2 regions of the Planomonospora sp. ID91781 genome follow, and region 1 is predicted to be linked to the other one. Evidence: riboswitches for the same ligand, from Rfam matches in the RefSeq annotation. Region 1 holds a riboswitch; the other holds the start of a gene.
The links. A riboswitch is a leader RNA that binds a small molecule or an ion and turns the genes downstream of it on or off. The one in region 1 is predicted to bind thiamine pyrophosphate.
Positions count from the first base shown of each region.

Region 2: another riboswitch for thiamine pyrophosphate. It lies ahead of thiC (phosphomethylpyrimidine synthase ThiC); the one in region 1 lies ahead of HS048_RS04615 (cytosine permease).

Region 1 is NZ_JABTEY010000001.1:998,148-1,012,597, forward strand. Features, by position in the region: gene HS048_RS04590 (LCP family protein) at 179-1,426, shown strand; gene HS048_RS04595 (GPP34 family phosphoprotein) at 1,574-2,215, opposite strand; gene HS048_RS04600 (DM13 domain-containing protein) at 2,396-2,971, shown strand; gene HS048_RS04605 (TenA family protein) at 3,144-3,749, shown strand; gene HS048_RS04610 (rhodanese-like domain-containing protein) at 3,813-4,136, shown strand; TPP riboswitch at 4,326-4,466, shown strand; gene HS048_RS04615 (cytosine permease) at 4,457-5,827, shown strand; gene HS048_RS04620 (methylated-DNA--[protein]-cysteine S-methyltransferase) at 5,867-6,445, opposite strand; gene HS048_RS04625 (ATP-binding protein) at 6,735-7,160, shown strand; gene HS048_RS04630 (membrane protein insertase YidC) at 7,162-7,866, opposite strand; gene HS048_RS04635 (DUF6412 domain-containing protein) at 7,957-8,220, opposite strand; gene HS048_RS04640 (hypothetical protein) at 8,246-8,410, opposite strand; gene HS048_RS04645 (response regulator transcription factor) at 8,547-9,242, shown strand; gene HS048_RS04650 (sensor histidine kinase KdpD) at 9,239-10,366, shown strand; gene HS048_RS04655 (hypothetical protein) at 10,378-10,905, opposite strand; gene HS048_RS04660 (STAS domain-containing protein) at 11,164-11,517, shown strand; gene HS048_RS04665 (glycosyltransferase) at 11,597-12,298, shown strand; gene HS048_RS04670 (hypothetical protein) at 12,341-13,948, shown strand; gene HS048_RS04675 (hypothetical protein) at 13,848-14,450, opposite strand, start outside.
Region 2 is NZ_JABTEY010000002.1:66,053-80,502, reverse strand. Features, by position in the region: gene HS048_RS19560 (mannose-1-phosphate guanyltransferase) at 1-1,081, opposite strand, end outside; gene HS048_RS19555 (CDP-alcohol phosphatidyltransferase family protein) at 1,093-1,683, opposite strand; TPP riboswitch at 1,846-1,958, shown strand; gene thiC (phosphomethylpyrimidine synthase ThiC) at 1,951-3,681, shown strand; gene HS048_RS19545 (methyl-accepting chemotaxis protein) at 3,926-5,539, shown strand; gene HS048_RS19540 (hypothetical protein) at 5,622-6,041, opposite strand; gene HS048_RS19535 (response regulator transcription factor) at 6,109-6,810, opposite strand; gene HS048_RS19530 (sensor histidine kinase) at 6,857-8,527, opposite strand; gene HS048_RS19525 (class I SAM-dependent methyltransferase) at 8,656-9,246, shown strand; gene HS048_RS19520 (acyl-CoA dehydrogenase family protein) at 9,331-10,512, shown strand; gene HS048_RS19515 (APC family permease) at 10,466-11,821, opposite strand; gene HS048_RS19510 (Lrp/AsnC family transcriptional regulator) at 11,957-12,421, shown strand; gene HS048_RS19505 (alpha/beta hydrolase) at 12,574-13,488, opposite strand; gene HS048_RS19500 (gamma-glutamyl-gamma-aminobutyrate hydrolase family protein) at 13,526-14,215, opposite strand.

The sequences.
Region 1 (14,450 bases):
CGATCGGGTTCTCGACCGTCCAGTACCCTTCTGAGTACTTTTCCACAGGGAAACCTTGACGACGCCTCTACGCGGGTGAGAGCCACGAAGTAGCGTCGATGGTGATGATTCCCTCGTTCCCGCCGCCGGTTGGAAACGCAGGGCTGGAAGCGGCTTCGAGAAGTGGCGGAGATTCGACGTGGGTGACTGGCAGGAAGACGACGACCGCACCCGTGCGCTGCGGTCGCCCGTGCCCACACCCGTGGCGCGGGACGAGACCACGCCCCGGGCGGTCTCCCGGGTGTACGGCAAGGCACGGCAGGGCAGCGCCCCCGTCCGGCCCCTTCCGGGTTCGCCCGGATCCCCCGCCGGGCCCGCGGGCTCCGCGGGGACTCCTCCCGGCACTCCGCCCGGAGCCCCCTCCTCCGGCGGGAAGGGCGGTTTCCGGATGCCGAACGTGAGTCTGCGGCCGAAAGGCGGCGGGGGGCCGAGGCGGCCGGGCCGGTGGTTCCTGCGGATCCTCGCGGGCCTGCTCGTCCTGCTGCTGGTGCTCGCCGTCGGCGGATACTTCACGATCGACTCGCGGCTGAAGCGGATCGAGGCGCTCGGCGACTACGAGGGGCGGCCCGCCGACACCCCCGGCACGAACTGGCTGCTGGTCGGCTCCGACAGCCGGGAGGGCCTGACCAAGGCCCAGCGCCGCAAGCTCGCCACCGGCAGCTCCGTGGGCCGCCGCACCGACACGATGATGCTGCTGCACATCCCCGACGGCGACGGCCGCCCGACCCTGGTCAGCCTGCCCCGCGACTCCTACGTCCCCATCGACGGCCACGGCAGCGACAAGCTCAACGCGGCCTACGCCTACTCCGACGGCGGGCCGAAGCTGCTGGCCAAGACGGTGGAGCAGGTCAGCGGGCTGCGGATCGACAATTACATGGAGATCGGCTTCGGCGGCTTCGTGGGCATCGTGGACGCCATCGGCGGCGTCGAGATCGACGTCAAGCAGAACATCAAGGACCCCAAGGCCGGGATCAACCTGAAGAAGGGCGTGCAGACGCTCGACGGCGGCACGGCCCTCGGCTACGTCCGCACCCGCGCGACCGGGGCCGTCCCCGATTTCGACCGGACCCAGCGCCAGCGCCAGTTCTTCTCCGCCGTGGTGAAGAAGGCCGCGAGCCCGGGCGTCCTGCTCAACCCCTTCACCTCCGTCCCGCTGGCGTTCAGCGCCACCGACTCGGTGGCCGTCGGGACGGAGACCGGCTCGTTCGACCTGCTCTCCCTCGCCCTGGCGATGGGGGACAACCCCGTCACCACGGTCGTGCCGATCGGTTCCCTGCCCACCATCAACGGCCAGTCGGTCGTCAAGTGGGACCGGGAGAAGGCCCTGCGCATGTTCAGGGCCCTGGCCGAGGACAAGCCCGTCCCCAAGGACGTCCTCGCCAAGTAGTGTCTCCGGCCTCGCCGGGCGGCGGCCCCGGCGGCCCTGGTGTCCCCGCCGGACACGGACCGGGCTCCGGAGGGAGCCCCGTACGGCGCGGCCCGCGCCGTACGGGGCCGGACGGGAGCCCGGCCCCGGCCCGCGTCCCGGGACCCGTCAGGCTCCGGCGGCCGCCGCGGCGGCCACGGCCCCGGCCACGATGGCGGCGTTGATCGAGTCGATGGTCTTGGCCACGGCCCTGCCCACCCACTCGCTCTCGACGATCTCCTTGACGCGCTCCTTGCGCACGCCGGGGAACGCCTTGCGGTCGATCTTGGCCGCGTGCAGGACGGCGATCAGCACGGCCACCCGCTCGTCCGGGTCCGCCCCGTCCAGCACGCTCCGCACCCGCTCGCGGATCTCCCGCTCCACCCGCGGGTCGCGCTCCGGATAGCGGGCGACGGGGAAGATCCCGAGGATCTTCCGGTGCTCCTCGTTCAGCACACCGCGCTCGGCCAGCCCGGTGAGCAGGCGCTTGCGGAGCTTGGCGGAGGAGAGCCGGTAGACCCACCAGTCGGGTTTGCGCTCTTTGGCCTCCCCTGCGATCCGGGCGAGCGTCGCGTCCAGCTCCTCGTCCCCCAGCGGGGTCGCGTCCCTGACCGTGACCTTCTTCCCGTCCAGGTCGATGCGGCCGTTCACGGCGAGCTCCGCCAGCAGCGCGCCGCCGAGCGCGGAGTCCAGCTGCGTCGCCCCGACCAGTGGCTTGCCCTCGGTCTCCTCGTGGGCGAGGAGAAGGACTTCTTCGGCGATGGTGGTCATGATCCGACCCTATTGCGGCATCCCCGCACCGGGCATCCCCGCACCGGGCATCCCTGCGTCCTCGCAGTGCCGTCCCCGCCGGGCGCCGAGCCGCGACCGGGACGTAAGCACCACGTAAGAGCCGGGCCGGGATGGCGGGCGTACCTTCGGGGCGAAGCCGACAGCGCGCCGGGAGGACCCGTGAGAACGAAGAGACCGCTCCGCCACCCCGCCGTCCGGGTGGTCCTGGCACTCGGCGCGGCCGGGCTCGCCGTCGCGCTGTACCTGTTCCAGCCGTGGCGGCTGTTCACCACGGTCGAGGTGAACGAGGCACCGCCGTCCGCGGCCGCCTCTTCCGTGCCCGCCTCCTCCGCGCCGGGAGCGGAGGCGGAGGGCGCCCCGGACGCGCCCGCCGAACCGGTCTCCGGGCCGAGGACCGTGGCGACCGGCGTGTTCGTCTCCCACGAGCACGACACGACGGGCACGGCAAAGGTGCTGGAGCTGGCCGACGGCCGCCGGGTGCTGAGGATCGAGGACCTGGACACCTCCGACGGGCCGGACCTGCGGGTCTGGCTGAGCGACCAGCCGGTCAAGGAGGGCCGGGCGGGGTGGTTCAACCTCGACGACGGCGAGCACCTGGAGCTGGGCGGGTTGAAGGGCAACAAGGGCGACGCCAACTACGCCATCCCCGCCGGGGCCGACCTGGAGGATCTGCGGACCGTCACCATCTGGTGCAGGCGCTTCAGCGTCTCCTTCGGCGCCGCCGCGCTGGCCTGACCCGGCCGAAGGAGGCTGCGCCACGGATGGGGCCGCGGCCGGCGGTTACCGGGGCCGTCCGGGCGGAGGACACCGCGCCCCGGCCCGGTGTCGTGCGCGGTACCCCGGCCCGGTGTCGTGCGCCGTACCCCGGTCCTGGAGGGAAGGCGGTCTCTGCGACAATCCCCGGCCTATGAGCATCTCTGAGGAACTCCACGCCATCGGCCGCCCCCTGCTCGACGCGCAGCTCGCCCATCCGACGGTGACCGGGATCGCCCGGGGCGACCTGGCCGAGCCGGTGTTCCGGTCGTGGCTGGAGCAGGACTACCTCTTCCTGCTGGACTACGTCCGGGTGTTCTCCCGGCTGGCCTGGCAGGCCCCGGACGGGCACCTCGGCGACCTGGTGGACCTGGCCCACGCCACCTTCCACGAGGAGCTGGACCTGCACCGCTCCCTGTCCGCGGAGTTCGGGGCCGACCTGGAAGGGGCGCGCAAGGGGCCGGCGTGCGCGGCCTACACCGCGTTCCTGCTGGAGTCGGCCGCCTCCTACGCCGAAGGGCTGGCGGCGCTCTACCCCTGCATGTGGGGCTACTCGACGCTGGGCCGGATCCTGGCCGAGAACCCGCCCGCCGAGCCGCGCTACCGCGCCTGGGTCGACACCTACGCCCACCCCGGCTTCGCGGAGCTGACCGGGCGCATCGCCGTGATGATCGACGAGGCGGCGCCCGACCCGCGGCGGGCCAGGGAGCTGTTCACCGCGGGGATGGCCCACGAGCTCGCCTTCTGGGACGTGCCCTGACCTGCGGCGGGGATTCCGGCCGGAGGCGGACGGGGTGGTCCGCCGAGCGGGCATCATGGGGCCATGAATGTTCCTGAGGTCGAAGTGCAGGCCGTACCCGATGAGGCGTTCCTGCTGGACGTGCGCGAGCACGACGAGTGGCGGGCGGGGCACGCGCCCACGGCCGTGCACATCCCGCTGGGGGAGCTGCAGGCGCGCGTGGAGGAGGTCCCCGGCGACGTCCCCGTCTACGTGGTCTGCCGGGTGGGCGGGCGCTCCGCGCACGCCGCGGCCTGGCTCAACCACCTGGGCCGGGACGCGGTCAACGTCGGGGGCGGCATGCAGTCCTGGGCCTTCGCGGGCCGTCCGATGGTGAGCGAGACCGGCCAGAACCCGTTCGTGGCCTGAAGGGGCGGGACGGTCGGGACCCGTCCGCGGCTTGAAGGGCGCGGGAGCGGATGGGACCGGGTGAGCGGGGACCGGGCGGGTGAGGCCGGGCGGGAGCGGGTGAGGTCGAGTCGGGCGGGAACGGGCTGGGCCGGGCCGCCGGACCCGGGCTCTTGCGCTGAACGGTGCGGATGGCATAATCCGGGACGGAATATCTACCGCGGGAGCTCGGGCGGAGCCGGGCTGAGAGGGCGGGACCACGCGGAGGGCCGGAGAAGGCCCTCCCACGCGCCGCCGACCGCATGAACCTGTCCGGGTAATGCCGGCGTAGGGAGCGCGTGATGACGTCCGACGTCGCCGGTTCCGGGGTGGCCGCGAAGCACGCGGAGGCCCCTCTCACCCTCGACGAGGCCCCGCCCAGGGCCCTGGGAGTGCTCGACCAGGGTGCGCTCTGGGCCAACCTGGGCGTCAGCCTGCTCGGGTTCTCCGGTGCGATCGCGCTGATCGATCCGCTCGGCGACCGGCCGCTGAGCTTCCTGGCGGCCGTGGCGGCCGCGGTCGTCGGCAGCCTCATCGGCACCGCGATGGTGGCGCTGGCCGCCATCCCGGGCCAGCAGACCGGCGCCCCGGCCATGGTGCTGCTGCGGGGCCTGTTCGGTGCGCGGCTGTCTTACGTGCCGACCGTGCTGAACATCGTCCAGATGCTCGGCTGGGGGGCCTTCGAGCTCTGGGTCATCGCCCAGGGCGCCCAGGCCATCGCCGGATCGTTCGGTGCCGAGGTGCCCTACGCCGTCTGGGTGGTCCTCGGCGGGGTGATCACCACCGCGCTGACCATCCGGCCGCTGGGCGCGGTCCGCCTGCTGCGCCGCTTCGTCACCGCCGGCGTGGTCGTCTCGACGGTCTGGTTCGCCTACGCGCTCTTCAGCAGGGATCCGGCGATCGGTGCGGGTACCTGGGAGGCGTTCGCCCCCTCCGTCGACTACGTGATCGCGCTCTCGGTCTCGTGGGTCCCGGTCGCCGCGGACTTCGCCCGCTTCTCCCGCTCCGGCAGGGCCGCCTTCACCGGCGTGGTGGGCGGCTACACCGTCGCCCAGGTGGCCTGCCTGACCCTGGGCGTGGCCGCTCTGGCACTGGTGGGCAACGACCCGGACAAGGTCTGGGACCCGTTCGTGGCGGCCCCGCTCGGCTGGCTCTTCTTCGGCATCCTGGTGCTGCGCGAGACCGACCAGTCGTTCGTGAACGTCTACTCCACCGCGATGTCCCTGCAGAACCTGCTGCCCCGGCTGGACCGCCGGATCATCTCGGCGGGCACCGGCGCGCTGGTCACCCTGCTCGCGATCTTCGTCAGCGCCGACACCTACACCGCCTTCCTGGGCCTGATCGGAGCGGTCTTCGTCCCGATGTTCGCCGTCCTCGCGGTGGACTACTTCCTGCTCGGCGGCAGGGACCGCTGGGACACCTCGGAGACCGCGCCCTCGCGCTGGCTCATGGTCCTGCCGTGGGTGCTCGGCTTCGCGGCCTGGTGGATGCTGGCGGCGCTGCCGACGGCACCGGAACTGGCCTGGTGGAAGGCGTTCTGGACGGGCGCGCGGGACCTGGTCGGGCTCGTCCCGCAGCCGTGGATGAGCGCCTCCCTCGCCGCGTTCATCGTCCCCGTCCTGGTGACCCTGGCCGTCGGCGCCCTCCGCGGCCGGCTGACGGACCGCCGCTGACGGACCGCCGCTGGAGGACGGCGCGGGATCTCCGGAGGGCTACCGGGGGCGGTGGCGTCCCTCGATGCGGAGCAGCCGCTCCTTGGCGGTCGTGCCGCCGGCGTAGCCGCCCAGCACGTCCTCGCTCTCGACCACCCGGTGGCAGGGCACGATCACGCACACCGGGTTGGCGCCGAGCGCGTTGCCGACCGCGCGCAGCGCCCGCGGCCGGCCGATCCGCCCGGCGATCTCCCGGTAGGTGGTCACCGTCCCGTACGGCACGGCGAGCATCATCTGCAGCACGGTCCTGGCGAACGGCGTGGCGAGCTGGAGGTCGACCGTGGTGGTGAAGGCGCGCAGCCGGCCGGAGAAGTAGGCGTCCAGCTCCCGGCGGACGGGGTCGAGCCGCCGCGGGTCGGGCCCGATGAACGAGCTGACGCCCCGGGCGACGCGCTCGAAGACGACGTTCTCGTCCTCGTAGCTGCAGGCCGCCACGCCCCGGCCGGACACGGCGAGGATCAGCCGCCCCACCGGGCCCTCGTGGACGCCGAACGCGACGTCGGGATGCCGGTCCCCCACGTAGGTGGGCGAGGTCACCCGCAGCAGTGCGTCGAGATCGCCGGATGACCCGGATGACATGTCCCACCCTCTCCCGTCCAGGCGCGTGGTCACGGCAGCGTATCGGACGGCTCGCCAGGCCGGGTCCGCCCCGGCGGGCTCCGACACGCCCGGCTCCCGTTACCGGCAGGGACACGCCGGGGCGGTAACGAGGCGGCAATGGAAGCGCCGATCTATTGTCGAGCGTGCACAAGCTGTAACCGGTCTGCGGTTTCTATGACTATCTAACGGGGCATTTCGGTCGTACTGGGGTGTGCTCCTCAGGGGGGAACAGGGATAGGGGGAGGTGGGTCCGTCGAGCGTCGTCTTGTTGCCGTATGCACCGTCCAGCGTCGCCGTCGCACGTCAGTACCTCAGCTCTGACCTGCAGGAATGGGGCGTCTACGAGACCGTGATAGATGACGCCGTGCTGGTGGTGAGCGAGCTGCTGAGTAACGCGCTCCGGCATGCGCACCCCCTGCCGTCCGGGCAGATCAAAGTGGCATGGCAGTGCACTGACGGATATGTCGAGGTAGCTGTGAGTGACGGCGGTTCGGCCACCGAACCCCGCGCGGGGAGAGCCGCGCTCTCCTCGCTGGGGGGCCGGGGGCTCGGCATCGTCGAATACCTGGCCGAGAACTGGGGGGTCAGACACGAAGGGGACGTCACCACCGTGTGGGCGGCCGTCGCGACCGCCGACACGGTGAGCAACGGTCATGCCGCCGTTCCCTCACCCGCCGTCCGGGAGTGCATCTGAATCAGGCGGGGGAGGGAGAAGCCCGGTACAGCACCGCCCTCTCCCCCGCCGTCCAGGCCGTCGTGACGAGCAGGTAGATCCCCGCCGCGAGCGGCAGCACGGCCGCCGCCAGGAGCGTCCCGAACGGGAGCAGCGGCATCAGCCCGCGCAGGGCCGCAGGCTGGACCTCCTGGTCCCCTTCGGCCATCGTGCGCCGGATCCGCCGCGACGTGATCACCGCCACGGCCAGCAGGAGCAGGAAGAGCCCGGCGAACACCAGGGACGGGCCGCTGATCAGTCCGAACCCGGCCACCGTGCCCGCGAACTGCTGCCCCAGCGGCACACCGAACAGCCCGTGGGTGAGCAGCGCGTTTGCCTGCCCGGCGATGGTCGACGAGACGAAGACCTGGTACATGACCGCGAAGAACGGCAACTGGGCCAGGCCCGGCAGGCAGCCCGCCAGAGGTGAGGCGTTCTCCGCGGCGTAGAGGGCGGCCATTTCCCGCCGGAGCCGCTCGGGGTCGCGGCCGTGGCGGTCCTGCAGCTTCCTGATCCGGGGAGCGAGCCGTCTGCGCACCCGCTCGCCCCTGGCCTGCATGACGCTGAGCGGGAGCAGCAGGAGCCGGACGGCGACGGTGAACAGGACGATCGCCGGCGCGGTGGAGCCCAGCGGGCCGGCGAGCGCGGCGATGAGGTCGGCGGTGAAGCCGAGGACGGGATCGAACACTGAGGAGCCCTTCTGAACGGAGTGGAGTCGGCGCAGAAGGCACCCGCGATCGCCCTCCCCCGGATCGGGGGAGGGTGCTCTCTCAGGGGGTCACGCGGGCGCCGGGCCCGCGGAGGGCGCTCGCGGACGGGAGCGTCCGGGCGCGCCGGGATCGCACTGCCGTACGAAGACCGGTGGTGCGGCGCGGCCCCGCCCCGGCGGACGGAGGCCCGGCCGGGACGCGGCGGCGGAGGGCGCCGTGCGCAGCGCCCACGCGAGGAGGAGCACGCCCAGCCCGGCCACGGCGGTCACCGTCAGGGCGCCGCCGTCGGGCAGCCAGACGAACAGCGTCTGGAGGACGAGCAGGGGGTTCACCGCAGGGCCGCCCGGGTGGACCGGGTCACTTGGACCGGCCGACGACCGTGACCAGGGCGACGACCACGAAGGCCACGAAGGCCAGCACCAGCAGGAGCTTGAACAGCCCGAACAGGGCGGGCAGCACGAGCCCGAACACCACGTAGAGCGCGAGGAGGACGCCCAGGACTGCCATCACGATACGACCCATGGGTCCACCGTACGCCGGAGATCGGCCCGGTGCGGGGCGGGCCGCATAACGATGGCGCATAACGCGGGCGCGCCGGGGTCTTACGGGCCGGTGACGGTTTCCTCCGGAGGAGGACGCGCGGGCCTACCGTGGGGCCATGAGCGCGCGCATTCTGGTGGTCGAGGACGACCCGACGGTGGCCGAGGTCGTGGCCCGCTACCTCGAACGCGACGGGCATCGCGTCGAGTGCGTCGGAGACGGTGCCGAGGCGCTCAGGCGGGCGCTGGCGGACCCGCCCGACCTGCTCGTGCTCGACCTGATGCTGCCCAAGCTGGACGGCCTGACGGTCTGCAGGAAGCTCAGGGAGCGCCGGCCGGTCCCGGTGATCATGCTGACCGCGCTGGGCGAGGAGATCGACCGGGTCGCCGGCCTGGAGACCGGCGCCGACGACTACGTCACCAAGCCGTTCAGCCCCCGCGAGCTGGCGTTGCGCGTCCAGTCGGTGCTGCGGCGGGCGCGCGGCGCGTCGATGCCGACGGGCACGGGCGTGCTGCGGGACGGCGACCTGGTGGTCGACGTGGGCGCGCACGAGGTACGGCTCGGCGGCGAGCAGGTCACGCTGACCGCCCGCGAGTTCGATCTCCTGGCCCACCTGATGCGCAACCCCCGCCAGGCGTTCAGCCGGTCCACCCTGCTCGACCAGGTCTGGGGCTGGTCGTTCGGCGACTCCTCCACGGTGACCGTCCACGTCCGCCGCCTCCGCGAGAAGATCGAGCCGGACCCGACCGTGCCCAGCCGCATCGTCACCGTCTGGGGCGTGGGCTACCGCTACGAGCCCGCGGAGCCGGCGTGATCCCCGAGATCGTGGAGATCGCCGCGGTCACCGCCGGCCTCGGCCTGCCGGTCGCGCTCGCCGGGCTGGGCGCCATGCACCTGCTCCGTGAGCGGTCGATCGGGACGATGCTCGCGGTGCTCGCCGCGGTCCCCGTCGTGGTGACGGTGGCGGGCGTCGCGGCGATCACCATGAGGATGATCATCGAGGGCGGCTCCCGGGACATCGTGCTCAGCGTGGTCGTCATCGGGGGCCTGGCCGGCCTGGGCGTGGCGGCGGTGCTCGGCCGACGCGTCGTGGCCGCCAGCCGCAGGCTCGTCGCCGCCGTGCACGACGTGCCCGACTCGGGGGAGTTCACCCCGCCCCGCGGTCTCCCGGCCGAGCTCGGCACGATCGCCGCCGCCCTCGACGAGGCCTACCGGCGGATCCGTCTCGGCCGCGAGCGCGAGCGCGCGCTGGAGGGCGCCCGCCGTGAGCTCGTCGCCTGGGTCAGTCACGATCTGCGCACCCCGCTGGCCGGGATGCGCGCCATGGCCGAGGCGCTGGAGGACGGCGTGGTCTCCGACCCGGAGACGGTGAACCGCTACCACGCCCGGATCCGGCTGGAGGCGGACCGCCTCTCCGGGATGGTCGACGACCTGTTCGAGCTGTCCAGGATCCATGCGGGCGCGCTGCGCCTGTCCCGCCGCCGGATCGGCCTCGGTGACCTGGTCGCCGACGCGCTGGCCGGGGTGGAGCCGCTGGCCCGGGCCAAGGGGGTGCGGCTGGCGGGCTCCGTGGACCCGGTGGTGCCCGTCCAGGCGGACGCGGGGGAGCTCTCCCGGGCCCTGTGCAACCTGGTGGCCAACGCGATCCGGCACACCCCGGCCGGCGGCACGGTCTCGGTCCGCGCGACTGCGGAGGGCGGGCTGGCCCGCCTGTCGGTGACCGACCGCTGCGGCGGGATCCCGGCGGAGGACCTGCCCCGGGTCTTCGACGTGGCCTTCCGCGGGGAGGCGGCCCGGAGCCCGCGGGGGGACGGCGCGGGCGCCGGGCTCGGCCTGGCGATCGCCAGAGGCATCGTGGAGGCCCACGAGGGTGCCATCGGCGTCGTCAACGCCGGGCCCGGCTGCCGCTTCGAGATCCGCCTCCCCCTGTCGAAGTGAGACCGCCGCGGTCAGACCGGTATGTCTCCGACGACTCTCCGGGGCACCGCCGACAGGGCGGCCTGGCCCTCCGACTGGGCCGGGACCATGAGGGTCACCTGGACCTCGTCGGAGAGGGAGGCGCCGTCGGGAGCCGGTTCGGCGGGCTCGCGGGAGAGGGGGTCCCGCAGTGCGCCGAAGCTCTCCGACATCGCCCGGAAGGTCGGGCACGGCCAGCGCCACATGCAGCTCCGGCAGCGCAGGATCGGATGCGCCGCGTCGCTGGTGATGCCGCCCGCGTCCCGGGGCTGGTGCAGGTCCAGGAGCCGGATCCCGAGTTCGGCGAAGTCGAGCAGTTCCTGGCGTGCTCCCTCCAGGAAGTCGAGGTCGTCGCTCGTGAGGCGGGTCCGGATGGGGACGAAGCCCTCGCGGTTCACCAGACCGCGGAGGGAGTGGGTCGCGTCCTGCCACGAGGTGGACCTGGTGGCGCGCGTGATGGTGGACTCCAGGCGCGTGCGGAGCAGTTGGCGCTGGGGATCCTCAGGAAGATCGTTGTTCATCGAAGCTACTGGGCCCGTTTCTACTCGTCGTCCGTCGTCGACTTGGTGCAGCGACGGTCGGGAGGTTCCGGGCCTCCCCCCTTTCCGGCCGAGCCGGTGTTGCACGCTGTCAAGCTTCGCGCACCGAGGGTTCGCGTGAGGGGAGAACGGGCGACAAAGGGCCGGGACCGATAGCCCCGGCAGGCAAAACCTTGAACAGGACACCCCCTTGGGCCGTAGAACGTGACCCGGGGCTCCGGCGCCGCTAGTGTGCCCGCTGTGGAGCTAAAAGTCTCAACTCGATCTCATGGTGGCCACACAATTGTGACCATTGTCGGAGAAATCGACCTATATACCGCGCCTCGCCTGCAGTCCGAGCTCGATCGGCTGCTGGACGAGAGCGCCGCCGCCTTCATGGTCGTCGACATGTCCGGCGTGGAGTTCTGCGACTCCACCGGCATGAACGTCCTGTTGTCCGCGCTCAAACGGCTGCGCGAGCAGGGAGGGGTCCTGGAGATGGCCGGGCCGCGCCCCGCCGTCCGTAAGATTCTTCAGGTCACCGGTCTCGATTCGGTGTTCACCGTCCACGAGGCGGTGCCCGAGGAACTGCTGGCGGCCGAGCCCAAGGCGTGAGCCGCCTCGCGGGGCCCGGGACGGAGGGCCGCGCGCACGCGGCGACCGGCGGACGAGGCGACCTGCGGAAGAGGGCGGCATGACCGGCACAGCAGTGATCATCCCGGCCAAGGACGAGGCCGACCGGATCGGTGCCACCGTGGCCGCCGCCCGGGCGCTGCCCGGGGTGGACCTGGTCGTCGTCGTGGACGACGGCTCGGCCGACCGGACCGGCAGGGTGGCCAGGGCCGCCGGAGCCCGCGTCGTACGGCACAGCCGCAACCGGGGCAAGGCCGCCGCGATGGAGAGCGGCGCGGAGGTCGTGCGGCTGTTCGACGAGGAGCGGGGCGGGCCTCCGCGGCACCTGCTGTTCCTGGACGCCGACCTGGGGGAGACCGCGCACACGGCCGTGCCCCTGATCGAGCCGGTCGCGGCGGGTGAGGCGGACATGACCATCGCCGTCTTCGTCACCCGGGTCAAGCTGGGGGGCCACGGGTTCGTGGTCCGGCTCGCGCGTGACGGCATCGAGCGCGCCACCGGCTGGACGCCCACCCAGCCGCTCAACGGCCAGCGCTGCCTGACCCGGGCCGCCTTCGAGGCGGCCCGGCCGCTGGCGCGCGGTTTCGGCGTGGAGACGGGCCTCACGATCGACCTGCTCCGCCGGGGCTTCCGGGTCCGCGAGGTCGAGGTGGAGATGTCCCACCGCGCCACCGGCACCGACTGGCGGGCCCAGCTCCACCGGACCCGGCAGTTCCGCGACGTCGCCCGCGCCCTCCTGGCCCGCAGGGCGCTGCACGTCTGAGCCCCGCCGCGGGCACCGCGGCGGGTGTGCTGGAATTTGCGGGTGACTCAGGACACGGCGGTGGCCGGCGGACCCGTACGGCACGGCGCGCGTGACGCTCTGGGCGTGTTCGCCCCGGTGGCGATCGGGCTCTCGGCCGGGCTGACCGTCCTGATCGGCCTGCTGGGGCCCTCGGCCATGGCGCCGGGCCTGCCCGGCCCCTCCTGGCACCCGCCGTACTCCCTGAACGCCGGGCCGGGCGGCCACCTGGTGATCGCCCTGGCCGCCGCGGCGATCGCGCTGGGCGGGACCGGCCTGGCCGCGGCCCTGCGGTCGCGGTGGCGGCCGGATCCGCGGCTGCTGCTCTGGGCCGGATCCGCCGTGGCCGCACTGCTGGCCCTCCTGCCGCCGTCGGGCTCGGCCGACCACCTGAACTACGCCGCCTACGGACGGCTGGCCGCGCTGGGCCGTGATCCGTACGCCGTCGCGCCCGCCGCGTTCCCCGGTGACCCGGTGGCGGGGGCCGTCGAGGAGTGGGCCGGGGTGACGAGCGTCTACGGCCCGGTCGCGACGGCGGTGCAGGCGCTGGCGAGCCTGGCCGGGGGCGACTCGGTCCGGCTGACCGTCTTCGGGATGGCGCTGTTCAACGCCGCGGCCTTCGTCGGGACCGGGCTGCTGCTGCACCGCCTGACCGCCGCCGACGCGGACCTCCAGCGGCGGGCGGCGCTGCTCTGGACGGCCAACCCGCTGATGATCTACCACCTGTCCGCCGGGATGCACGTCGACACCATGGCCGTGGCCTGCATGGCCGCCGCCCTGTTCGCCTTCTCGTCCCTGCGGGGCGCGGCCGGGGGCGCGACGTCGGGGGTACTGCTGGGGCTGGGGATCGGGGTCAAGCTCAACGCCGGGCTGGTCGCGCTCGGGCCCGCCTGGGAGCTGCGCCGCCGGCCCGGCAGGCTCGTCCTGGTCGCCGGTACGGCGACGGCCACGGTGGCGGCGGTCTACGGGATCGCCGGGCCGCACGTGCTCGACCAGGTGGGCGCGGCCAGCCGGAAGGTCTCCCTCGGCACCCCGTGGCAGCCGGTGAAGCTCGCCCTCCAGTCGCTGTTCGGGCCGGGCGCGTACGCGGTCTGGATCCAGGCCGGGTCGGTGCTCCTGCTGGCGGCCCTGGCCTGGCTGGTGTTCCGGGCCGTGCCGGGCGGCCCGATCGGCCCGGGCGGCGCGGTCCCTGCGGGCGGCCGGCTTCTTCCCCCGACCCCTCCGGTCCCGCCGTCGCCGTCGACCTCGACCCCTCCGGTCCCGCCGTCGACCTCGGCGCCGGTCCGGCGGCCGGTTCCGCCGGAGGCCCCGGCCCCGCTGGTGGCGGCGGTGATCGTCGTGGCCTGGCTGTTCGCCGCGCCGTACGCGCTGCCCTGGTACGACGGCCTGGCCTTCGCGCTGCTGGCCGCGGCGCCCGCCTGGCCGGCCCTGGAGGGGTTCGTGGTGGCCAGGACGGCGATCCTCTCGCTCGGCTACCTCCCGGCCCGGGAGGCGCTCCGCCCCGACGACCTGCTCTGGCTGAAGACCGTCGTCAGGCAGCAGGTGGTGCCGTGGTCCCTGCTTGCTCTGACGGCCGCTCTGCTGTGGTGGGCGGCGCGAGCCGGAGCGCGCGCACGCAGGCGGCCAGCGTGAGCGGCACCGCGACCGTGAGGGCCATGGCCGGGATGGCGATGCCGGAGTCGTTCATCAGGAACCCGATGAGCGCGCACGTCAGCGCGCCGATCAGCCCGGCCCGCAGCGCCGGGGCGAGGGCGTAGGCCCGTCCCAGCGCGGGGGCGCCCCAGCGGGAGGGGCGGTCCAGCACCAGGAAGAGGAAGGCCAGCGCGACCAGCGTGAGCAGGGTCAGCGACCAGTTGCCGACCGTGACCCCGACCATCGCGGTGAACTTGCGGGCGATCACCGTCCCGGCCTCGCCGTCCAGCACCTGCTGGACGAACGCGCCGAGGTGGGTGCGCTGCCCGGCGGGGCGGAGCCGGTCGGCGACCGCGATCGCGGTGATCAGGCCGATCCCGGCCAGTCCGACCAGGCCGAGCCGGACGGCCGAGACCCGGCGGCCGGAGAGCAGGATCAGGAAGACGGCCAGCCCGGTCAGGAACGCCGGGACCCCGCCGAAGTCGGCCCCCCAGCCCGGCCA
Region 2 (14,450 bases), on a different contig from region 1:
ACGGGTAGACCTTGACGCCGGAGGAGACGTAGGCCTCGGCCTCGATGACGCACTCGTCCCCGATGACGGCGCTCTCCTCGATCCGGGCCCCCGTCATCAGGTCGCTGTTCTTGCCGATGACGCAGCCGCGCAGGTGGACCCCCGGGCCGACGTAGACGTTGTCGTGGACCACCGCCCGGTGCAGGAAGGCGCCCTCGCGGACCACCGCGTTGCTCCCCAGCACGGTGTACTCGCGCAGCTCGGCGCCGGCTTCGACCTTGGCGTAGTCGCCGATGTACAGCGGGCCCTTGAGCACGGCGTCCGGGTCCACCACGGCGCCCTCGGCCACCCAGACTCCGGGCGAGAGCTCGAAGGCGTCGAGGTCCACCGCCACCCGGCCGGAGAGCACGTCGGCCTGGACCGCCAGGTAGCTCTCGTGGGTGCCGACGTCCTCCCAGTAGCCCTCCGCCACGTAGCCGAAGATCGGGGCCCCGCGCGCCAGCAGGCGGGGGAAGACGTCCGCCGACCAGTCGACCGGCTCCCCCGCGGCGACCTCGTCGAGGATCTCGGGCTCCATCACGTAGATGCCGGTGTTGACCGTGTCGGAGAAGACCTGGCCCCAGGTGGGCTTCTCCAGGAAGCGCTCGACCCGGCCCCGCTCGTCGGCGATGACGATGCCGAACTCCAGCGGGTTGGGCACGCGCTTGAGCCCGATGGTGACCAACGCGCCCTGCTCCCGGTGGAACCGGACCATGTCGGTCAGGTCGATGTCGGTGAGCGCGTCACCGGAGATGACCAGGAACCGGTCGTCGCGGAGCTCGTCCGCGGCGTTCTTGACGCTGCCGGCCGTGCCGAGCGGCGTCTCCTCCGTGGCGTAGTACAGGTCCATGCCGAGCTCGTCGCCGTCACCGAAGTAGGTGCGGACGAGGGCGGCCAGGAACTGCACGGTCACCACGGTCTCGGTGAACCCGTGCCTCTTCAGCAGCCGCAGCACGTGTTCCATGATCGGCCGGTTGACCACGGGCAGCAGCGGTTTGGGCTGGTTGGCGGTCATCGGCCGGAGCCGTGTCCCCTCCCCGCCCGCCATCACGACGGCCTTCACGAATCACCTCATTAAGGCGTTCCAGCTCCTTTGAGAAGTTGCCGCACCTGTACCCAATACAGCACCCCCGACCACCAGTACAGCCCCACGCCCCAGATGGCCAGCGCCCAGCCGAGGATCCGGGCGGGGCCGGCGTACCACGCGTCGTGGTGGGCGAGGAAGAGGAGGGGGAAGGAGTAGAGCAGGTTGGCGGTGGCGGCCTTGCCCAGGAAGTGCACCGGGAGCGCCGGGCCGTACCCCAGGCGGCGCAGGATCGGCGGGATGCCCAGCAGCATGACGTCCCGCAGCGGGATGACGAGCGCCAGCCACCACGGGATGATGCCGCGCAGCGCCAGGCCGAGCAGTGTCGCCAGGATGTAGAGCCGGTCGGCCAGCGGGTCCAGCAGCCTGCCGAGCCTGCTGGTCTGGTTCCACGCTCGGGCGATCTTGCCGTCGAGCCAGTCGGAGAACCCGGCGAGCATCAGCAGCGCGACGGCCCAGCCGTCGGCCTCGGGGCCGAGCACGAGCCAGAGGAAGACGGGCACGCCCAGCAGCCTGGCCAGGCTCAGCGCGTTGGGGACCGTCCAGATCCGGTCCTCGGTCCCCGAAACTTCCGCATTCACCCGTTCGTCCCCTCCCCGTACCTGAGGGTGACACTACTGTGTTGATGGCGACGCTGACGCGTCGCGGCTCGGGGGCCGGTAACCGGCCTCGGCCCGGAGGAGTGACATATCCCTCACCGCCGTGCGGGCTGGCGATCGGCGTGAAGATCGCGTTATGGTTTCGCCGACCAACGCGGGAGCCCGGAGAACCGGGCTGAGAGGACGGCTGGAACGGCCGCCGACCGCCAGAACCTGCTCCGGGTAATGCCGGCGAAGGGAGTTTGCGCGATGTCCGACGCGCGCCCGACCAGTTCCAAGATCTACTGCGGTGACCTCCGCGTCCCCATGCGCGAGGTCCGGCTGACCAACGGCGAGTCCGTCACGCTGTACGACACCTCGGGCCCCTACGCCGACCCCGCGGTGACCGTCGACATCACCCGCGGCCTGCCCCGCCTGCGCGAGGAGTGGATCACCGGCCGGGGCGACGTGGTCCGGTACGGCGGCCGCCCGGTCGAGCCGGGCGACGACGGCTACCGGGACCCCGAGTCCCGGTCGCGCGACCTGCGCTCGCTGGACGCCGTCTTCACCGGCGGCGGCCATCGGCCGCTGCGGGCGGCGGGGGCGCCGGTGACCCAGCTCGCCTACGCCCGGCGCGGCGTGATCACCGAGGAGATGCGGTTCGTCGCCGTCCGCGAGGGGGTGAGCCCGGAGTTCGTCCGCGACGAGGTGGCCGCCGGACGGGCGATCATCCCGGCCAACGTCAACCACCCGGAGAGCGAGCCGATGATCATCGGCCGCAACTTCCTCGTGAAGATCAACGCCAACATCGGCAACTCGGCCGTGGCCTCCACCATCGCCGAGGAGGTCGACAAGATGACCTGGGCGACCCGGTGGGGCGCCGACACCGTGATGGACCTGTCCACCGGCCGCAACATCCACACCACCCGCGAGTGGATCATCCGCAACTCCCCGGTGCCGATCGGGACCGTCCCCCTCTACCAGGCGCTGGAGAAGGTCGGCGGCCGCCCCGAGGAGCTGTCCTGGGAGGTCTACCGCGACACCCTGATCGAGCAGTGCGAGCAGGGCGTGGACTACTTCACCGTGCACGCCGGGGTACGGCTGGCCCACGTGCCGCTGACCGTCGGACGCAAGACCGGCATCGTCTCCCGGGGCGGCTCGATCATGGCGGCCTGGTGCCTGGCCCACCACCGCGAGAGCTTCCTGTACGAGCGCTTCGCCGACATCTGCGAGATCCTGGCCGCCTACGACGTGGCGTTCTCTCTCGGCGACGGCCTGCGCCCGGGGTCGATCGCCGACGCCAACGACGAGGCCCAGTTCGCCGAGCTGCGCACGCTCGGCGAGCTCACGAGGATCGCCCACGCACACGACGTCCAGGTGATGGTCGAAGGCCCGGGCCACGTGCCCATGCACAAGATCAAGGAGAACGTCGACCTGCAGCGCGAGCTCTGCGACGACGCGCCGTTCTACACCCTCGGCCCGCTGACCACGGACGTCGCCCCCGGCTACGACCACATCACCTCCGCCATCGGCGCGGCGATGATCGGCTGGTACGGCACCGCCATGCTCTGCTACGTCACGCCCAAGGAGCACCTGGGGCTGCCGGACAGGGACGACGTGAAGACCGGCGTGATCACCTACAAGATCGCGGCGCACGCGGCCGACCTCGCCAAGGGCCACCCGGGGGCCCAGGCCCGGGACGACGCCCTGTCCGACGCGCGGTTCGAGTTCCGCTGGGAGGACCAGTTCGACCTGTCCCTGGATCCCGACACGGCCCGGTCCTTCCACGACGAGACCCTGCCCGCCGCCCCGGCCAAGACCGCGCACTTCTGCTCCATGTGCGGGCCGAAGTTCTGCTCGATGCGGATCAGCCACGACATCGCGGCCGCGTACGGCGGCGGCGCGGGCCTGTCCGGCGACGACGTCGAGGCCGGCCTGCGGGCCAAGGCCGAGGAGTTCGCGGCGAACGGCAACCGCGTCTACCTGCCTCTGGCCGACTGACCGGCGGGTCCCGCGGCCCCGCGGTCCGGAACCCGCCGGACCGCGGGGCCGCGTGCGCCGGGCTCCGCGGCGGACGGCGGTCCGGGTGACCTCCGTCGCATCCCGCGGCTCTCCTCAGTTCCCTTCCTCCCGCACCGATGGAACGGCGACGCCCCCACCCGGGACCGTCGTACAGCCCTCCCCCGGTTCAGCGCTGGAAAGGACCTGCCGTGAACCCCCTCTTGACCGAATTGAACCCCCCGCGGTGACCGTACGCCGCAACGCGCTGCGCGGTCGCTTCGCCGACCTGCGCATCAGCACCAAAATGCTCGTCGCCGTGGCGCTGGTGGCCGTCATGGCAGGCGTGATCGGCGTGACGGCGCTCAGCCGCATGTCGACGATGAACGAAGACATGCGGTCGATGGGGAGGGCCAACACCAACCAGGCCGCCCTCGGCGAGGTCCGCGCCCGGATGGCCGACATGTACAACACCTCGGTGGGCGCCGTCCTCGAGCGGGCCCCCGAGAAGCGGGCCGAGCGCACCCGGCAGGTGCACGACTACACCGACCAGGTGACCGCCGCGTTCGAGGCCTACAGGGCGGACGTCGCGGATTACCAGCCCCTGCAGCAGGACCTGGCCGCCTTCGAGGAGGTGTGGCAGGAGTTCGAGGTCCTGCGCGACGCCGTGATGTTCGGCGCGCCCCTGCCCGCAGGATCGGGCACGGACCTCGCCCAGGCCGCCACCCGGCTCGGCGAGACCTCCATGGAGCTCAACGTCCTGATGGACAAGCTGGTGGACAACGAGCGGAAGGCGAGCGAGATGATGGTCGCCGCCGGCAACGCCGGCTACGAGGACGCCCGTGTCTCGGTCATCGTGCTGCTCACGGTCGGCCTGGCGCTCTCCGTGGTCGTCGCCCTGCTGATCGCCCGCACGATGGTCGGCACGCTGCGGAAGCTGTCGCAGACCCTCTCCGCCATGGCCCGGGGCGATCTGACCCGGACCGTCGAGGTGACCTCCCGCGACGAGGTCGGCGAGATGGCGGTGGCGGTCAACCAGGCCAACACGGCCATCCGCGAGGCCATCGAGGCGCTGGCCACCAGCGCCGACACGCTGGCCGCCAGCTCGACCGAGTTGTCGGGCGTCAGCGACCGCATCGCCGCCAGCGCGGACGAGGCCTCCACCCAGGCCGGCAACGTCGCAGCCGCCGCCGGCCAGGTCTCGCACAACGTGCAGACCGTCTCGGCCGGCAGCGAGGAGATGGGCGCGTCCATCCGGGAGATCGCGCACAACGCCGGCGAGGGCGCCAAGGTCGCCTCGAAGGCGGTGGAGGTCGCCGCCTCCACCAACGAGACCGTCGCCAAGCTCGGCGCCTCGTCGGCGGAGATCGGCAGCGTGATCAAGACCATCACCTCGATCGCCGAGCAGACCAACCTGCTGGCCCTGAACGCCACCATCGAGGCGGCGCGGGCCGGGGACGCCGGCAAGGGCTTCGCGGTCGTGGCGGGCGAGGTCAAGGACCTGGCGCAGGAGACGGCCAAGGCGACCGAGGACATCTCCAAGCGGGTCGAGGCGATCCAGGCCGACACCGAGAGCGCGGTGGCGGCCATCGCGGAGATCTCGACGATCATCGGCAGGATCAACGACTACCAGCTGACGATCGCCGGTGCGGTGGAGGAGCAGACCGCCACCACCGGGGAGATGAACCGCAGTGTGGCCGAGGCCGCGCAGGGCAGCGCGGACATCGCGGCCAACATCTCGGTGCTGGCCGGGGCGGCGCGCGTGACGGCCGAGGGCGTGGGCGAGAGCCAGCGGGCCGCGGCCGAGCTGGCCGGGCTGTCGGCCCGGCTGCACACGCTGGTCTCCGGTTTCCGTTACTGAGATCCGGGCCCGGCCGCCCTCGGACGGGCGGCCGGGTCCGGTCGCGGTCCGGTCGCGGTCCGGTCGCGGTCCGGCCGCAGGGTCAGGAGCGGCGCGCGGCGGCGCGGGGCGACCAGGCCCAGACGAGCACGGCCACGGTCAGCCCGAACAGCGCGAGCCCGCTGGGCACGTGGGTGCCGAGCGCCTCCCAGCTGAAGTGCTGGCCCATCCCGACCAGGAACAGGCCGAGGCTGGCCAGCGCGGGCCAGCCCGCGCCGCGGCCCGGCCGCCAGACCAGCACGGCCGCCACGATCTGCAGGAGGGCGATCAGGTGCACCGCCATGCCCGCCATCACGTGGGTCTCGGCCAGGTCCGCCCCGCCGTTCACGGCCTGGCCGGCGAACGAGGCCGCGACGATCAGCCCGGCCGCCTGCGCGGTGACCAGGACGCGCAGGCCGTACAGCAGGCCGGTGGAGACCGGGCGGGTCTGGGCGGCGCGGCCCTGGGTGATGACCTCCTGCATGAGAGGTGTCCTTCCTCGCGGTGGTTGCCTGGCAGCACATCGTGGCCGCGAGGGGGCGCTCCCGTCGTCAGCCCGGGGGCGGACCCGCCGGTCCGCCGCGGGGAGGATTCCGTACCGGGCGGAAGTCCGCGCCGACCAGGCCGATCCGGTGGGCGACCACCGCCGCCTGGATGCGGTTGCGCAGGCCCAGCTTGTCCATGGCGGTGGAGACGTGGGTCTTGACGGTGGTCACGCCCACGTGGAGGGCGTCGGCGATCTCCCCGTTGGACAGTCCCGCCCCGACCAGGGAGAGCACCTCCAGCTCCCGGTCGGTGAGCCCGGCCGGGACGCGCGGGCCGGCCTGCTCCTCGGCCGCCAGGGCGCGCTCCACCACGCGGCGCAGCACGGAGGGGGCCAGCAGCGGCTCCCCCGCGGCGGCCCGGCGCACGGCGTCGACCATCCGCTCCGGCTCGTCGTCCTTCACCAGGAAGCCGATCGCCCCGGCCCGCAGCGCCGCGTAGACGTTCTCGTCCTCGGCGAACGTGGTCAGGATGACGATCCGCGCGGCGGGCCAGGCCGCCAGGATCCGCCGGGTGGCCTCCAGCCCGTCCACCCGGGGCATGCGCAGATCCATCAGCAGCACGTCGGGGCGGAGCCGCTCGGCGTGCTCGACGGCCTGCGCGCCGTCCACGGCCTCGCCGCAGACCTCCATCTCCCCCGCCGCCTCCAGGAGCATCCGCACGCCCGCGCGCACCAGCGCCTGGTCGTCGGCGACGACGACCCGGATCACGGGGCCTCCTCCCCCTGCCGCCGGGACTGGGCCGCACCGCGCCCGCTCACACCGTCTCCTCCTCCTCGCGACGCCACGGCAGCAGTCTGTACTGCGGCGTCATCCCGCACGAATATCCGGCCGGATGGCCGGGGCGCTCCACCGGGAGCGTCGCCGCCAGCCGCCAGCCGCCGTCCGGGCGGGGACCGGCGGACAGGTCCCCGCCCAGGGCGCGGGCCCGCTCGCGCATGCCCGCGATGCCCTGCCCCGAGGAGGGCAGCGCGTCGCGGGGCCCCGGCGGCGGGCCGCTGAGCACGTTCACCTCCAGCGCGCCGCCGGCGTCCCGCAGCTCGACGGTCGCACGGGTGCCGGGCCCGGCGTGCTTGAGGACGTTGGTCAGGCCCTCCTGGACGATCCTGGCGGCCGAGGCGCGCGTCACCAGGGGGACGGACTCGGCCCCCGGGTCGAGGCGGAGCTCGACCTCCAGCCCGGCGGCGTTCATCCGCTCCACCGCGTCGCGGACCACCTCCTCGGGGTCGGCGACGGGCAGGTGGGCCAGTTCGGGGTCGCGCAGCACGTTGAGCAGGCCCCGCAGGTCCTCCAGCACCTGGTGGCCGGTGGCGCGGATGTCGGCCAGCGCCTCGGCCACCGGCCCCGACGGCGCGGCGTACTGCGCGGCGCCGGCCCGCAGCACCATGGCGCCGACGTGGTGGGCGACGATGTCGTGGACGTCGCGGGCGATGCGCTCGCGCTCGGCCAGCAGGTCGGCCCGGGCGCGCTCGGCGGCCAGCTGCCTGGCCTCCTCGGCCATGGCCAGCTGCAGGCCCGCGGCGGCCCGCCGGACGCCGAGGTAGCGGCCGATGATGACCGGCGCGGCCACCATGGCCATCAGGGCGGCGATGCGCAGCGGGGTCACCTCGGCCAGTTCGTCGCCGACGACGTTCAACGCGGTCACCCCGGCGGCGAGCAGGTAGGCGACGGCGGTCCAGGACCACGAGGCGTACATCGCGAAGGCGCCCAGCGTCACCAGGAACAGGCCCTGCAGCGAGTTCGCGGCGAACTGCGCGTTCTGGTCGGCCAGCAGCACCAGTACGGCCTGCAGCGCGAAGGCCGTGCCGGGGAGCAGGCGGACCAGCCCGGCGGTGAGCCCGCAGCCGATCACGAACCAGCCCACCCCCCAGACGGGCCACGGCCCGGCGTCCCAGCCGGTCCAGGTGTCCAGGACCATGAAGGCCACCCCGCCGCCGGCCAGCAGCAGGTCCAGGCCGGGCCGGCGCTCCACCTCGGCCACCGCCTCGATGGGGCTGCGCAGGTAGCGGCCGACCACGACCGGGACCGCGCTCATCCCGAGCGGGAAGTACCAGGTGGCGGCGGTGAGGGCGGTCGCCGGGTCGGCGAGGTTGACCGCGGTGGCGGCGCCGGCCAGGACCGCGCCGGGCACGATCCGGCGCCAGGCGTCGCGGTGGGCGAGGATCCCCACGGCCACCGGGAGCAGGATCTGCGCGGTGTCGGTGGCGAACGCGGGGAACCGGTCGCCGACGACCAGGAAGGCCGCGTAGTAGGCGCAGACCACCAGCGGACCGCGCCGGACGAACCCCATCGGGGCCCCGGCCAGCAGGGCGAGCGCCGCCGCGGCCGGCCACGGCGCGGGCTCGCCGGTCTTGCCGGAGACGACGAGGCCGAGGGCGATCCCGGCGAGCGCCAGAAGGACGTCCGGCACCGGACCGCGGGATCTCATAGCGAAAAGGTATCCGCCCGCGCAGGCGGTCCGCTCATCCTCCCGAAGGGCGGCGCCTCCTCCTACTGGCCGGAAGATCGGCCGAATGACCGGTAATCAACGGCCAAAGAACCCTTAACCTTCACATCATGACCAATGACACCGCGGTCTTCCTGGGGCAGTGGATGCGGGCCCCGGGGACCACCGGAGCCGTGGCACCGAGTTCCCGCCGGCTCGCCGAGGCCGTGACCGCACCGATCCCCCACCGGGGCGATCCGGTGATCGTCGAGCTCGGCCCCGGCACCGGCGCGTTCACCGCGGAGATCCAGCGGCGGCTGGGCGGCCGGGGGCACCACCTGGCGGTCGAGATCAACCCGAAGCTGGCGGAGTTCCTCGCGGCCCGCCACCCCAAGGTCGACGTCGTGGTCGCGGACGCGGCGGAACTGCCGGACCTGCTGGAGCGGCGGGGCTTCCTCCAGGCCGACGCGGTCGTGAGCGGGCTGCCCTGGGCCGCGTTCTCCGAGGGGACGCAGGCGAGCCTGCTGGACGCCGTCGCCGCCGTCATGGGGCCGAACGCGGCCTTCACCACCTTCGCCTACAGCTTCGCCAAGCACCTGCCGCCCGCGCGGCGCTTCCGGCGGCGCCTGCACCGCACCTTCGAGGAGGTCGTCACGGGCCGGACGGTGTGGGCGAACGTCCCGCCGGCCTTCGTGTACCACGCGCGGCGCCCGCGCGCGTGACCCTCGCCTTCTGACCGAACTTCGTTCTACCATTGCGTGCGCAACCGGTTCGCTGCGCACGCGACCAGGACGGAGCCGATCAGGGTGGACTTCACTCTTCCGGAGAGCGCGCTGGCCGTACAGCGCGGCGTCGCCGACATCTGCTCACGCTACGACCTCGGCTACTGGCAGCGCTGCGAGTCCGACAAGCGCTGGCCGGAGGAGGTCTGGGCGGAGCTGGCCAAGGGCGGCTGGCTGGGGCTGGCCGTCCCCGAGGAGTACGGCGGAGGCGGCCAGGGCCTGCTGGAGCTGGCCGTGGCCACCGAGACCCTCTCCGCCTCCGGCGCGGCCGGAGGCTCGGCGTTCACCTACGTCCTGACCCCCGGCTTCGGCGCGATGACCCTGGCCCGGCACGGCAGCGCGCGCCAGCGCGAGGAGCTGCTGCCCCGGCTGGCCACCGGCGAGATCGAGACCTGCTTCGCCCTCACCGAACCCGACGCCGGCTCCAACGCGCTCGGCATCTCGACCTCCGCCCGCCGCGACGGCGACGAGTTCGTGGTCAACGGCCAGAAGATCTGGATCACCGGCGTGCAGCGCGCCGCCTGGATGCTCCTGGTCACCCGGACCGTGCCCGCCGCCGAGGCCCGCCCACGCAGTCACGGCCTGACCGTCCTGCTGGTGAACGTGCCCGAGGCCGTCGCCGCGGGCCGGCTCTCCTACCGGCCGATCCCCAAGATGGGCGCCAACACCACGCCGTCCAACACGGTCTTCATCGACGACCTGCGCGTGCCGGCGGCGAACGTCGTCGGCGAGGCGGACCAGGGCGCGCGGGTGCTGTGGGACATCCTCAACCCCGAGCGCATCCTGCTGGCCGCATCCGCGCTCGGCGGCGCCGAGGTCGCGCTGCGGGCGGCCGTGCAGTACGCGAAGGAGCGCGAGGTCTTCGGCCGCCCGATCGGCGCCAACCAGGCCGTCGCCTTCCCCCTCGCCCAGGTCAAGGCCAAGATCGAGCTGGCCAGGCTGATGCTGTACAAGGCCGCCTGGCTCTTCGACGAGCGGCGGCCGTGCGGCACCGAGGCCAACATCGCCAAGCTGACCGCCTCCCAGGCGGCCTGGGAGGCGGCCGACCACGCCTTCCAGACCCACGGGGGCATGGCCTACTCGCTGGAGTACCCCGTCGCCCGGCTGCTGGCCGACGCCCGCATCGGCAGGGTCGCCCCGGTCACCGAGGAACTGCTCCTCAACCACCTGGCCACCCAGGTCCTCGGCCTGCCGCGGAGCTTCTGACCCGCACCCGCCCGGCGGCCGCCGCGCCCGCCGCCAGCACCAGCGGCACCAGCAGGTACGGCCCGCAGGCGGCCAGCAGCGCCAGGGTGAGGACCGTGGCCACCGCCGCGGTCCGCCGCCCGGCCCCGGACAGCAGGCGGGTCGCGGCGGCGACGCCGACCGCGGTGACCGCGGCCAGGCAGGCCGAGGTCGCCCGCATCAGCGGGTCGAGTCCGAGCCCGGAGCCCGCCACCGCCGCGGTCACCGCGCCGGAGAGCACGGCCAGCAGGAGCAGGCTGCGGTGCGGCACCCGGCCCGGGTCCGCGTCATGCCCCACCCGCGCCGAGTCCGCGCCGTGCCCCACCCGCGCCGGGCCCGCGCCGCCGGCCAGCCAGGCGGGCAGTGCGCCGTCGCGGGCCAGCGCGGCGCCGAGCCGGGCGCCCCCGGCCACGTAGGTGTTGATCGCGCCGAAGCTCAGCAGCAGGGCCGCTCCGGCGGTGACCGGCCCGGCCAGGCTCCCGGCGCCGTGCTCCAGCAGCAGGGCGAGCGGGACCGGTGAGACGGCCGCCCGCCCGCCGAGCACGCCGATCACGCTCACCGCCAGCCCGGTGTAGAGCACGCCCACGACCGCCAGGGTGAGCACCGTGGCCCGCGGCAGGTGGCGGCGGGGATCGGCGAACTCGGCCGACAGGTGGCTGGCCGCCTCCCAGCCGACGAAGGCGAAGAACAGCACTCCGGCGGCCCGGGCGACCCCCTCCGGTCCGTGCGGGGCGAACGGCGTGAAGTTGCCGGGCCGTACGGCGGGCAGGGCCGCCGCCACCGCCGCGACCAGGAGCGCGACGAGCAGGACCGCCAGCAGGAGCTGCAGCCCGCCGGAGAACCGCAGGCCCGCGTGGTTGGCGGCGAACGCCGCCGCCAGCAGCCCGCAGGTCACCGCCAGGGTCCCGCCGGCGCCCAGCCCCAGGGCCGAGGAGACGTACTCGGCTCCGATCAGGGCTCCGGCCGGCACTCCGACCGGGACCGCGAAGTAGAACCACCAGCCGGTCACCGCCGCGGTCCGGGCGCCGAAGGCCCGCGCGGCGAACGCCGCCACCCCGCCGCCGTCGGGGAACCGGCCGCCCAGCGCGGCGAAGGTCAGCGCCACCGGCGCGCTGAGCGCCAGCAGCGCGGCCCAGGCCACGATCGAGGCCGGTCCGGCGGCGGCCGCGGCCAGGTGCGGCAGGGCGAGCACGCCGGGCCCGAGCACCGCCCCGAGGAGCAGCGCCGTGCCCTGTCCCGGTCCCAGCCGGCCGCCCGGCCCCGCACCGCCCGTCCCCCGTGCCCCCGCCACCCGCGTCGCACTCGTTTCCGGCACCGCACACCGGCCTTCCCATCGATCGGTCATATGCCAAGGAAGGTAGCCAGACGAACGAAGAAAACGGCCTTTCATCGAACGTTCGACCGGAATCACGGCATAATCACCGTCATGGACGAACTTGATACGGAAATCATCCGCCTTCTCCAGACGGATGCGCGGCGGTCCAACCGGGAGCTCGCCCGGCTGCTCGGCATCGCCCCCTCGACCTGCCTGGAGCGCGTGCGCGCGCTCACCCGGCGGGGGGTGATCCGCGGCTACCACGCCGAAATCGACCACGCCGCCCTCAACCGGAGCGTCCAGGCCATGGTCTCGGTGCAGGTCCGCCCGCTCAGCCGGGCCGTCATCGACAGCTTCAAGGAGTCAGTCAGCGCCCTGCCCCAGGTGCTGAGCGTCTTCGTGCTGGCGGGCGGCGACGACTTCCTGCTCCACGTCGCCGTGCAGGACCTGGACCACCTGCACGGTTTCCTGCTCGACCGGCTCAGCCAGCGCCGCGAGATCGCCGGGTTCCGCACCTCGGTGATCTTCCAGCAGGTGCGGAACCCGGTGCTGAGCCGCCTGCCCGACCCGGCGTGACCCGGAGCCGGAGACCGGGCCACGGACAGGCCACGGACGGGCCACGGACGGGCGCCGGAGCGGCGTCCGGCGTCCGGGGCGGCGTCCGGGGCTACGGATGTCCGGCGGTCAGCGGGCGCGGCACGGGCGTCCGCCGCCCGGAGTCCGGTCCGTCACGCGAAGGCCTCCTTCAGCCGCGCGGCCGCGTACTCGCGCGCCTCGGCCGCCTGGTCGAAGAAGCCGGGCAGGCCGAAGAAGCCGTGGATCGCCCCGGCGTAGCACCGGTACTCGACCGGGACCCCCGCCGCCGCGAGCCCGGCGGCGTACGCCTCGCCCTCGTCGCAGAGCGGGTCGCACTCGGCGGTGAGCACCGTGGCGGGGGCCAGGCCCGCCTTGTCGGCCAGACGAAGCGGGGCCAGCCGCGGGTCGGCCGGGTCGCCGCCGTACTGCGCGGCGAACCAGGCCATCTCGTCGGCGCCGAGCCCGTAGCCGGTGGCGTAGGTCCGGTAGCTGGGCGTGTCCATGGCGACGTCGGCGACCGGGTAGACCAGCACCTGGTGGGCCAGGCGCAGCCCGGCGTCCCTGGCCTGCCAGGCGGCCACGGCGGCGAGGTTGCCGCCCGCACTGTCGCCCAGCACCGCGATCCGCTCCGGGTCGGCACCGTAGGCGGCCGGACGGGCGAAGACGTCCCGGACCGCGGCCAGCGCGTCGTCGGCCGCGGCGGGGAAGGGATGCTCCGGGGCGAGCCGGTAGTCCACCGAGACCACCACCGCGCCGGTGCGCACGGCCAGGTCCCGGGCGAGCGCGTCGTTGCGGGCCACGCTGCCGAACACCCAGCCGCCGCCGTGGAAGTAGACGATCACCGGAAGCGGGTGGTCGCCGTCGTCCGCCCGGTAGACGCGCACGGGCACGCCCGCCGCGCTCCCGTCGCGCACCACCGGGAGCGGGACGACCGGTCCCCGCTGTTCGGCGAACCCGTCCAGGGCCCGCATCTGGGCGATCGTCTCAGGGGTGAGCTCGGCGAGGGGCGTGCCGAGATCGGTGGGGAAGAGCTTCAGGTAGGCCTCGGCCTGGGGGTGCAACGCCATGGCCGCACCCTACTCGCCCGGATCCGGCCTCCGGCGCTCAGTGGGCGGCGGCCTCGATCAGGGCCTCGATCAGGCGGTTGTCGTCGCCCCGCTCCGGATGCCACTGCACGCCGACCGCGAAGCGGTGTCCCTGCAGCTCGACGCCCTCCACGATCTGGTCGTCCGCCCAGGCCACCGCGAGCAGACCCGTCCCGAGCCGCTTGACGGCCTGCCGGTGCGGCGCGGTCACCTCCGCCCGGTCGCCGAGCGCCTTGCCCAGCGCGCTGGACACGCTGATCTGGACGGTGTGCGGCCGGCCCGGCTCGCCGTGCCGGTCATGCCCGACCACCTCGGGGAGCCAGGGGATCAGGGTGCCGCCCTGGGCGACGTTCAGCACGTGCATGCCCCTCGCGACGGCGAGCAGCGGCAGCCCGGCCTGCACCGCGGAGCGGGCCATGGCCAGCTCGAAGCGGTCGCGGTGCGGCTGGGGCCCGTCCAGGCGCCCGTCCGCGGCCGCGCCGTACAGGCCGGGGTCGAGCTCGGTGCCGCCGGCCAGGATCAGCCCGGACAGGCCCGCCGTGTAGCCGTCGATCCCGCCCAGGCCCAGGGGCGGGAGCAGCACCGGGGCGCCGCCGGCCTTCTCCACCGCCCGGACGTAGGACGCGGGTGACAGGACGGCCTCGCGGACCCAGGTGCCCCAACGGGCGGCCTCGAGGTAGGCGGTGATACCGATCAGGGGTCGGGACATGCGTCCTCCAGGGCCATGCGCGGGGTCACGCCGCCCGGCGCGGGCGGCGCCCATCCCATCTCCAGCAGCACCCCCATCATGGCGCACAGTATTTGCGCTATGTCACACATCCCGGGTATCGGTGTCGTCTCGCCGGGAAGCCGCCTCCGTCGCCGACGGCGGGGGGTTGAGGGCACGGAGGGCGTTTCGGCGGACCCGACAATGGTTTTCACCCCAATTGAATCACCCCCTTTCC